One region of the Dongia soli genome, then DNA from elsewhere that is predicted to be linked to it. Evidence: predicted binding sites of a transcription regulator. Region 1 holds the regulator's gene; the other holds the start of a gene.
The links. The regulator LexA, encoded in region 1, represses DNA repair genes until DNA is damaged. The targets are predictions, from matches to a motif close to ATGTTCTANTTTGGTTC.
Positions count from the first base shown of each region.

Region 2: uvrA (excinuclease ABC subunit UvrA) is a predicted target of LexA. The motif match lies at 2,246-2,262, and genes of this name have one in related genera.

Region 1 covers NZ_JAXCLW010000002.1:608,526-614,121, forward strand. The annotation lists gene gltX (glutamate--tRNA ligase) at 1-835, opposite strand, end outside; gene SMD27_RS09320 (ComEC/Rec2 family competence protein) at 965-3,202, shown strand; gene lexA (transcriptional repressor LexA) at 3,256-3,990, opposite strand; gene SMD27_RS09330 (molybdopterin molybdotransferase MoeA) at 4,133-5,347, opposite strand; gene moaC (cyclic pyranopterin monophosphate synthase MoaC) at 5,347-5,596, opposite strand, start outside.
Region 2 covers NZ_JAXCLW010000002.1:753,249-758,844, forward strand. The annotation lists gene SMD27_RS09970 (sigma-70 family RNA polymerase sigma factor) at 142-678, shown strand; gene SMD27_RS09975 (anti-sigma factor family protein) at 675-1,463, shown strand; gene ssb (single-stranded DNA-binding protein) at 1,538-2,044, opposite strand; gene uvrA (excinuclease ABC subunit UvrA) at 2,346-5,222, shown strand; gene SMD27_RS09990 (nucleoside hydrolase) at 5,219-5,596, shown strand, end outside.

The DNA.
Region 1 (5,596 bases):
AAATGATTTCGTCATCGCCATGGGACCAGCCGAGGCGCATCAGATAATTCCGCAGTGCCGCGGGCAGATAGCCAAGGTCGCGATAAGCATCGACACCGAGGGCGCCGTGGCGCTTCGACAACTTCGCCCCGTCGGGACCGTGGATGAGTGGGATATGGGCAAAGCTCGGGCAATCCCATCCCATCGACTGGTAGATCTGCATCTGCCTGAAAGTGTTGGTGAGATGGTCATCGCCACGGATCACATTGGTGATGCTCATGTCATGATCGTCCACCACGACCGACAGCATGTAAGTCGGCGTTCCGTCGCCGCGCAGCAACACCATGTCGTCGAGCTGCTCATTGGCGACGCGTACCTCGCCTTGCACCTGATCGGTCAGGACGGTTTCCCCCGTGGTGGGCGCCTTCAGGCGAACCACCGGTTTGACGCCGGCCAGCGCGTCCTTGGGATCTCGATCTCGCCACCGACCGTCATAACGGATGGGTTTGCCGGCCGCCCGGGCGGCCTCACGCATCTGCTCCAGTTCCTCGGGCGTGCAATAGCAATAATAGGCTTTGCCGGCCGCCAGCATTTGATGGGCGACCTCTGCGTGACGCCCGGCGCGGGCAAACTGGAACACCGTTTCGTCGTCCCAATCGAGACCGAGCCATTTCAAACCATCGATGATCGCTTCGATGGCAGCTTCGGTGGATCGCACACGGTCGGTATCTTCGATACGCAAGCGGAAGACACCGCCGTGATGCTTGGCATAAAGCCAGTTGAAAAGGGCCGTGCGGGCACCGCCGATATGCAGGAAACCGGTGGGTGAGGGGGCGAAACGGGTAACGACGGTCATGGGTGGGATCATGCTTTGTCAGGTGAAGGATTGCGACGGTCTTAGCATATTTTTGCCCGGGCGTGGCAACTGGCTGTGGCGCGACTGGATCGCATTTGCTACAGCTTTGGCGGGAGGATTTCAGCCATCATGCGCGCGGTATCATTGCTGGCGATAGGCCATGGCCAGATCGTCGCCCAGCGCGAAAACTGGCCGTGCTGGTTGGCCGTCGTCCTCGGCTGTGGGATCGCTTGCTACTTCTCTTTGCCGGTTGAACCGCCGCTCTGGCTGCCCGCTATCTTCTGTGCCTTGGGTTTTGGCGGCGCCATCTTTTTCGGTCTGTCCGCACATGCCCGCATCCTATTCTGGCCAGCGCTGTTTTTTGGCGTGCTTTGCCTCGGCTTTGCCGACATGACCTATCGCACTTTATCAGCAACCCCGCATATGCTCGCCGAAGATCTGCCGGGCGCCTATGTCAGCGGCCGTGTTGCCAGGACCGAGCCGTTGCCGAACGGATTGCGTCTGACACTGTCGCCGGCTTTTCTCGGGCACGATGCGGAAGATGACGGCGCAGAGCCTTTTTCATTGCGGATCACGGTTCTGCGTCCCGTTGGCGATATCGTTCCGGGCGATTGGGTCCGGCTGCGGGCTGATTTGCGTCCACCTTCGCCGCCTCCGGCACCAGGCGCTTACGATTTCCGCCGCCAGGCATTCTTCGATGGCCTGGATGGAACCGGCTTTGCCTTCCGCGCCTTCAAGCAGGAATCTGCTGAAGGCCGACAAGCGACCAGCTTTTTTGACACCTACGACGATTGGGCGGATACGCTGCGCCAGAGGATTGGCGATCGTATTTCCGCTGTCCTGCCGGGGCCGCCTGGTGCATTGGCGATTGCATTGGTCGTCGGTAATCAAACGGCGTTGCGCAAGGCAGATCTCGATGCGATGCGAGATTCCGGTTTGGCTCATCTGCTGTCCATTTCCGGACTGCATATCAGCCTGGCGGCCGGATTGATGTTCTTCTCCACACGGTTCCTGCTGGCGCTTTTCCCCTGGCTCGCCTTGCGAGCCCCCATCAAGAAATGGGCGGCGGTCATGGCGCTCGCGGGCGCTTTCTTTTACGCCATCCTTGCCGGGGCAACCGTGCCGACGCAGCGTTCCGTCATCATGACCGGCATCGTTTTCGGTGCCATCTTGCTGGACCGTTCGCCGATTTCCCTGCGCCTGGTTGCCTGGTCGGCGATCATGCTGTTGCTCTGGCAGCCCGAAAGCCTGATCGGCCCCAGCTTTCAGATGTCTTTCGCTGCGGTGCTGGCTCTGGTCGCTGTTTTCGATGCTCTCCGGCAACCGCTTCTGTCACTGCGCCGCCGCGTGACTGCGCCGCCGGCAGATATTGGTGGACGCGTGCTATCTTATGGTGGCCAAGGGTTATTCTGGCTCGCGACCATGGTGCTGAGTAGCCTGGCGGCGAGCCTCGCCACAGCGCCCTTCGGCCTCTATCATTTCAATCGTCTGCAGTTCTATGGCATTGCCGCTAATATGCTGGCGGTGCCAATCACCGGTTTCCTGATCATGCCGGCGGCGGTCATCGCTCTATTGCTCATGCCGTTGGGGCTAGATGGACCGGCCCTCCATGTCCTTGGCTGGGGCTGCGCGGCGGTCTTATGGGTTGCTCATACGGTGCAGGATTGGCCGCAAGCGGTCACGGCGATTCCAACCATGCCGTCATGGGGCCTCATTGCCGCGACGACCGGCTTTTTGTGGCTCTGCTTGGGCAAAGGAAAAGCACGCGCACTGGGTTTGGCCGGCTTTGCCTTGATGGTGATTTCAATCTTTATCCAACCAGTGCCGGATGTGTTTATTTCTGCATCGGGCCGGTTGCTGGCAATGCGAGGGCCCGATGGACAATTGGGCGTTTCCAGCAATCGCAGCGAAAAGCTGGTTCGCGAGACGTGGCTGCGACGTGTCGGGCAGGATAAGAGCGCAACCTTCGAAAAGTTGGCAACGACACAGAACTGGATTAGCTGCAGCTATCCTGACATGTGTGAAGGTGAGATCGCAGGGCGGCGCTTTTTCTTCGACCTGGGCCGCGTTCCAAGTCCAGTCGATTGTACCGCGGCGGATCTGATCATCGTGCCCCAGCGCTGGGTCCGCTGCCCGCCTGGGAATGCAGCAACAATAATCGACCGCCGGATCTTTCGAAGCTCCGGTGCTATGACCTTGAGGATTGAAAACGGCGCAGTTCAAATCGACAGTGTTGCCGCATCGATTGGCAAGCGCCCTTGGTCCGCTTATCAGCTAATCGGTATTGATGAAGACCAACGGTCGGCATCAGGCAGCATGGCTTCGGAGAACGAAGACCCGCCCGGTGGTGACGATGCCGGCGACTAAAGCCTGAGCCGTCGCAAACCGGCCGTCGGATGTTGCCGACGGCCCCGTTTACCTCAATAACGGCGCATCAATCCGATCAGGCGACCTTGGATACGGACGCGATCCGGGCCGAAGATGCGGGTTTTATGCGCCTGGTTGGCCGGTTCCAAGGCGATTGAATCGCCTTTGCGGCGCAGTCGCTTCAGGGTCACCTCATTATTGTCGATCAAGGCCACCACGATGGTGCCATTCTCGGCCGTCTCGCAGCGTTCGATCACCACCGTATCGCCATCTTGGATACCGGCATCAACCATTGAATCGCCTTCAACCGTAAGGGCGTAATGCTCGCCGCGACCGAGCAAAGCCGGCGGCACATCGATGCCGGCGGCATTGTCACGCAAAGCCTCGATCGGTGTACCGGCCGCGATCTTGCCATAAAGCGGCAACTGCACCGTCTGGCTGGCCGAGGCGACGACGGCGCCGGAGATCGACGGCGTGAAATCCCCATGGATGACATTCGGAGCAAAGCCGCGGCGGTCGTCCTTCACGCGCTCTTCCTTGGCCGGCTTCGCAGCGACCGGCGCCTTCCGCTGATCTTCCGCCAGCCGCATGATTTCCAGGGCGCGGGCGCGGTGTGGCAGGCGCCGGATGAAGCCGCGTTCCTCCAGTCCGGTGATCAGCCGATGCACCCCGGATTTCGACTTAAGCCCAAGCGCTTCCTTCATTTCATCGAAGGAAGGGGAGATCCCGGTATCGGCCAGCCGTTCCTGAATGAACTGCAGCAGTTCCCGCTGTTTGCGCGTCAGCATTCGAGCTCCTTTGTCGGCCCTTTAGCATGTAACTCTTGAGCGCGTCGTCCTTCGATGTCGTTTGGACTCCGAGAACAAAGCAACAACATATGGTATGTTCTAGTTTAGTTCCGGGGAAAGGTCAAGGCCGCCTTGGAGGCCTCTAAAGGCTGACGGCACCCCCGCCCAAGCGGATGATTTCGACTTCGCTACCGGTAACTGCGGCGGGAGCATGGGGCGGACGAAGGACCAACGCGTCGGCCTTGGCGAGCAGGCTGATCAGTGAACTGTCCTGAAGGTTGAAAGGCGTGGCGATCAGGCGACCATCCTCATCGCGCGTCAGGCTGGCCCGCAGATAATCCTGGCGCAGATCATTCGCCGGCAGGTCGCGGCCAAGCGCGGCATATTCGGTTGCTATCCGATCCTCCTGACCCAGCATGCGAGCGATGGCCGGGCGCACGAAAAGCAGCGCCGTCACCAGAGCCGATGTCGGATTGCCGGGCAGGCCGATGACCTTCAAATCACCGAGCCGACCGAACATCACCGGCTTGCCCGGCCGCATGGCGATTTTCCAGAAATCGAGCTGAATGCCTTTTTCCTGCAGGATCCGTTGGACCAAATCATAGTCGCCAACCGACGCACCGCCGATCGTCACCAGAAGATCGCAGCCACGCGCGCCATCGATCATGGCCGAGAGACGCTCCGGTTGATCGGGCGCATTGCCGAGATTGAGCACCTGGGCGCCACTTGCGGCTGCGAGGGCGGCGAGGGTATAGCCGTTGGACGCCACGATCTTGCCTGGCGACAAGGCCTCGCCAGGATTCACCAATTCATCGCCGGTCGAAAGAATGGCGACGCGCGGCCGCCGGGTGACGGTGAGCCACGGCCAATTCATGGCCGCCGCAAAGCCGATGTCGCGGGCGGTGAGGCAGCGTCCCGGCGACAAGCCGATATCTCCGGATTTAAAATCCAGGCCGCCTTGGCGGACATGCTGGCCATTGCGAAAACGCGGATCCGTCAGTGCAACGGTATCGCCAGCACGTATCGCGTTTTCCTGGATGACGACGCTATCGGCCCCCTCCGGCAGCATGGCGCCGGTAAAGATACGGGCCGCTTCTCCGGCTTCAATCGGCCGCTGTGGCGCATGGCCGGCCGGGATCTCCATGGTGACGCGCAAAGAAACCGACTGGGCGCCCAGATCGGTGCTGCGCACGGCATAGCCGTCCATTGCCGAAACGGCCTTGGCTGGCTGGGTTAGGCGCGCCGCCACCGGTTCGGCGAGCACGCGGCCCAGCGCATTTTCCAACCCGACCTGTTCGGTGCCGAGTGATTCGAAGGCAGAGAGAATGCGGGCCCTGGCTTCATCGACCGATAGCATCACGCGGCCTCGAAGGTGCCGGATTTCCCACCGCTTTTATGCGTGAGGCGGATATCGGTGATGGTCATGCCGCGGTCCGCCGCCTTGCACATGTCATAGACCGTCAGCGCAGCGATGGAGACCGCCGTGAGCGCTTCCATTTCGACGCCCGTGCGGCCGACCAATTTGCAGGTAGCAGTAATCTCGACTGCGTTGTTGCCCTCATCGAGCGTCAGATCGACCTTAACCGAACTCAGCGCAAGGGGATGG
Region 2 (5,596 bases), 140 kb from region 1:
TTTTTGACTCTCGATCGAGAATAAATCGAGGCGCCGCATGATCTAATCGTCCAGGACCAAGTGAACTGGGTCAGACATGTTCATATGCAGATCACTGCCGACACCGATCGGTAACTGTTATCTCACGGCCGGGTCCTGAACGTGGCCGGCCGTCCAGACTCTCAGCGTTTTCAGGCTGAAGTCCTGGTGCATCTCGACGCGGCGCATAATTTAGCGCGCTGGATTTTGCGCGATCCGACCGATGCGGAAGATGTGGTGCAGGAGGCCTTGTTGCGTGCCTTTTCCTATTTCCCATCCTTCCGGGGCACAAATGCCCGCGCCTGGCTTTTGCAGATTGTCCGCAATGCCGCCTATGGCGCCCTGAAGAAGAAACGGGGCATTCATCTGGTGAGACTGGGCGAGAATGCCGAGGAAGCAGGTGAGAATGCCGAGCTCGCCGATCCGGCGGACGATCCGGAAGTCCACTTGATCCGTAGCGAAGCGCAGCGCCAGATCGACGCGCTGCTACAACAACTGCCCTTGGAATTACGGGAATGCGTGATCCTGCGGGAGTTGGAGGAACTGAGTTACAAGGAAATCGCCGAGATCATCGAAGCACCGATTGGCACAGTCATGTCGCGGTTATGGCGAGCCCGGAGATTGTTGAGCAAGGCTTCGGCCGGAGCGTCTGTATCATGAGTACCAGGGAAAATTGCGACAAGGTCTTGCTCGTTCAAGCCGATTTCGACGGGGAGCTTGATGCTCAGCAATCCGCCGCACTCGTCACGCATCGCGAAACCTGTCCCTATTGCCGAGAAGCCTGGGCACAATTGTCGGACACTCGTAATGCCCTGCGCAGGGGAGCGACTTATCATTCTGCTTCGGACGCCTTGCGTCGCCGCCTCGACCGGCAATTGGCCGTCGCCGGCATGGTCCCGGTCGTCACACATCCGCGGCCCAGTGCGACGGGGACTGGCGGCCTTTTGGCTTGGTGGCGGTCCTTGGTCGGATTCGGCCTCGGTGCGGCGGTCGCGACCGTTGCGGTGCTCATGCTGATCCAGCCGGTCCCCTCCGGCGATATTGCCGATCTGGTCATGGAAAACCATATCCGCTCGCTTCAGCCCGGCCATCTGGTCGATATCGCCTCCAACAATCAGCACAATGTGAAGCCTTGGTTCGACGGCAAAATCGATTTCGCGCCGCCAATTAAGAACCTCGCCGATCAAGGTTTCCCGCTGGAAGGCGGCCGGCTGGATTATCTCAAGAACCGCGAGATTGCGGCCCTCGTCTATCGCGGCGGGCAGCATCTGATCAATGTCCTGGTCTGGCCGGCTGACGGAGCTTCCGAGCCCCCACAACTCCTGGAGCGAGCGGGCTATAACATTATTCACTGGCAGGAAAAGGATATGACCCTCTGGGCCATCTCGGATCTTAATACGGCGGAATTGCAGAATTTCGTCGCCTTATGGCGCACGCATCCGTGAACTCGTAGAACCTCCGGGCAAAGAAAAAGCCGGAAGCGATTGCCTTCCGGCCTTTTTCATGGATTTGCCGAAGCTCAGAACGGAATATCGTCGTCGAGATCGCCGCCGCCGGAACGGCCACCACCGCCCGAGCCGCCGCCGAACCCACCGCCCCCGCTACCGCCGCCATAGCCACTGCCGCCATTGCCGTAACCGGAATCAGGCTCGCCGCCCATGCCGCCGCCTTCGCCGCGGCCACCGAGCATGGTCAGTTCGCCGCGATATTTCTGCAGCACGACTTCGGTCGTGTACTTCTCGACGCCGCTCTGGTCGGTCCACTTGCGGGTCTGCAACTGGCCTTCGATATAGACCGTGGCGCCCTTCTTCAGATAGCGTTCGGCCACATCGACGATGCGATCGTTGAACACCACCACCCGGTGCCATTCGGTCTTCTCGCGCCGTTCGCCCGAACCCTTGTCTCGCCAGGTTTCCGAGGTCGCGATCGACAGGTTGGCGACCCGCGTTCCGTCCTGGGTGGTGCGGATTTCCGGGTCCCGCCCCAGATTGCCGATCAGGATGACTTTATTGACGCTGCCTGCCATTTGATTTGCCCTGTCTGGAATTGCGTTGTCATGGTTTCCATTTATGAGGCTGACTTAACACTGATGGCCGGTGAAAGTCAGCAGCAAAGATACGTACAGGCCGATTACCGGTATTTAGGCGGAAAAGCCGTGAATTTCCGGGCCTTAGCCTAATTCTGCATGCCTCACATTACCTCAGTGCGGCCCGAATCTCATCAGGCCATCTTCCACTTTTGTTCTTTTTCGGCGATAGTCGCCGACCGGCGGCCGGAACCCTCCCGGAAGCCGGTATGACCAGCGGGTTTGAAGGATCGGATCAGGCATGGCGAAGGCAGTAGACGGCGCGAAAATCTCGGTACGGGGCGCCCGCGAACACAATCTGAAGAATGTCGATGTCGATATCCCGCGTGATTCGCTGGTGGTGATTACCGGTCTCAGCGGTTCGGGCAAATCCTCCCTCGCCTTCGACACGATTTATGCCGAAGGCCAGCGGCGCTACGTCGAATCGCTTTCCGCCTATGCCCGGCAGTTCCTGGAACTGATGCAGAAGCCGGATGTCGATTCCATTGAGGGCCTTTCGCCGGCCATCTCGATTGAGCAGAAGACGACGTCCAAAAATCCGCGCTCGACCGTGGGCACGGTGACGGAGATCTATGATTATCTGCGCCTGCTCTATGCCCGGGTCGGTATCCCCTATTCGCCCGCGACCGGCCTGCCGATCGAAAGCCAGACGGTCAGTCAGATGGTCGACCGCATCATGGCGCTGCCGGAAGGAACCAGGCTCTATCTGCTGGCGCCGATCGCACGCGGCCGCAAGGGCGAATACAAAAAGGAGTTCCAGGATCTGCAGAAGCGCGGTTTCCAGCGCGTGCGGGTCGACGGCACGATCTATGAGATCAATGAGGTGCCGACGCTCAACAAAAAGCTGAAGCATGATATCGAAGTCGTGGTCGACCGCGTGGTCGTGCGCGACGGTATCCAAACGCGCCTTGCGGACAGTGTGGAAACGGCGCTCGGGCTTTCGGATGGATTGCTCTACGCCGATCCGGCCGATAAAGGCGGCGAGCGCATTATGTTCTCGGCCCGCTTCGCCTGCCCGGTTTCCGGCTTCACGATCGATGAAATCGAGCCGCGTCTTTTCTCATTCAACAATCCCTTCGGCGCCTGCCCGGTCTGCGATGGCCTCGGCAACAAGCTCTATTTCGATCCCGACATGGTGGTGCCGGATGAGGGTAAGAGCCTGCGCCAAGGTGCCATCGCGCCCTGGGCTAATTCCTCATCGCAATATTACATGCAGGCGCTCGACAGCCTGGCGCGGCATTACAAGTTCAGCGTTACAAAACCCTGGGAAGAGCTGCCGAAGAAGATCCGCGACATCATCCTCTTCGGTTCGGGCGAGGAAGCCGTCACCATGACCTTCGATGACGGTGTGCGCAGCTACAAGACCACCAAGCCGTTCGAGGGCGTGATAACGAACATGGATCGGCGCTTCCGGGAAACGGATTCGTCCTGGGTGCGGGAGGAACTGGGCCGCTTCCAGTCGACCAGTCCCTGCGAGGCTTGCGGCGGCCAGCGCCTGAAGCCGGAAGCGCTGGCGGTGAAGATTGACAAGCTGAACATTGCCCAGGTGACCGATATGTCGATCGCCCAGGCGGGCGAATGGTTTGGCGGGCTCAACAAGAAACTGACGACGAAGCAGCGTGACATTGCCTATCGCATTCTCAAGGAAATCAATGAACGGCTTGGTTTCCTCAACAGCGTGGGTCTCGATTACCTGACGCTGAGCCGTGCCTCGGCCACGCTCTCGGGCGGTGAGAGCCAGCGTATCCGGCTCGCCTCACAGATCGGTTCAGGCCTGACCGGCGTGCTCTATGTGCTCGATGAACCCTCGATCGGCCTGCACCAGCGCGACAATGACCGGCTGCTGGCAACCCTCAAGCGATTGCGCGATCTCGGCAATACCGTGCTGGTAGTCGAGCATGATGAAGATGCCATCCGCAGCGCCGATTACCTGATCGATATGGGACCGGCAGCCGGCATCCATGGCGGTGAAGTGGTGTCGGAAGGCACCCCGGCCGAAGTCATGAAAAGCAACAGCCTGACGGCGCAGTATCTCAGCGGCCGGAAACAGATCGCGGTGCCGAGCGAGCGGCGAAAAGGGGCCGGCAAGGAAGCGCAGCTGCGCATCGTCGGAGCTCGCGGCAACAATCTGAAGAATGTCAGCGTCGATATTCCGCTCGGCACCTTTACGTGCGTGACGGGCGTTTCGGGGGGCGGAAAATCGACCCTGGTGATCGAGACGCTGTATAACGCCCTCGCCCGCCGGCTGCATGACGCGCGGACCCATCCGGCCGAGCACGACAAGATCGAGGGCATCGAATTCCTCGACAAGATCATCGATATCGATCAATCGCCGATCGGCCGCACGCCGCGCTCCAATCCGGCGACCTATACCGGCGCCTTCACGCCGATCCGGGACTGGTTCGCCGGTTTGCCGGAAGCCCAGGCCCGCGGCTACAAGGCCGGCCGTTTCTCCTTCAATGTCAAAGGCGGCCGTTGCGAAGCCTGCGAAGGCGATGGCGTTATCAAGATCGAAATGCACTTCCTGCCCGATGTCTATGTGCAATGCGACCAATGCAAGGGCAAGCGCTACAACCGCGAAACCCTGGATATTACTTTTAAAGGCAAGTCCATCGCGGACGTTTTGGAGATGACGGTCGAGGAAGGCGTCGAGTTCTTCAAAGCGGTGCCGGCGATCCGCGACAAGCTGGCGATGCTGCAGCAGGTCGGCCTGAGCTACATTCACATTGGTCAAGCGGCGACCACCTTGTCCGGCGGTGAAGCACAGCGTGTCAAACTGGCCAAGGAATTGTCGCGCCGCGCCACCGGCCGCACGCTCTATATCCTTGATGAACCGACCACCGGCCTGCATTTCGAAGATGTGCGCAAGCTGCTGGAGGTGCTGCATCAACTGGTGGATCAAGGCAATACCGTTGTCGTGATCGAGCATAATCTGGAGGTCATCAAGACCGCCGATTGGATCATTGATCTCGGCCCCGAAGGCGGCGACAAGGGCGGGAGTATCGTCGCCACCGGTACGCCGGAAACCGTCGCCGATACCGCTGCCAGCTATACCGGACAGTATCTCGCGCCCTATCTGACGCCCCGCAAGGTGAAGCGTACCGGCAGCAAGGGTTGAGCGACCAAGTAATGGCAACGCATCGCATCATTTTCGATACCGATCCGGGCATTGACGACGCGGCGGCGATCCTCCTGGCGATGAGCTCGCCGGAGATTGAGATCCTCGGCATGAGCACCGTGGCCGGCAATGTACCGCTGGCGCTGACAACAACCAATGCGCTGAAACTTTGCGAGCTGGGCAACAGGACCGATATCAAGGTTTATCCGGGTGCCGATCGTCCGCTGAAGCGTGAAGCCGCCACGGCCGAACATGTGCATGGTATGACGGGGATGGATGGCGCTGTTCTGCCGGAGCCGAAGAAACGCGCCGAGACGCAGCATGGCATCGACTGGCTGGTGGCAACCCTGCTGGCGGCGGAACCGAAAAGCATC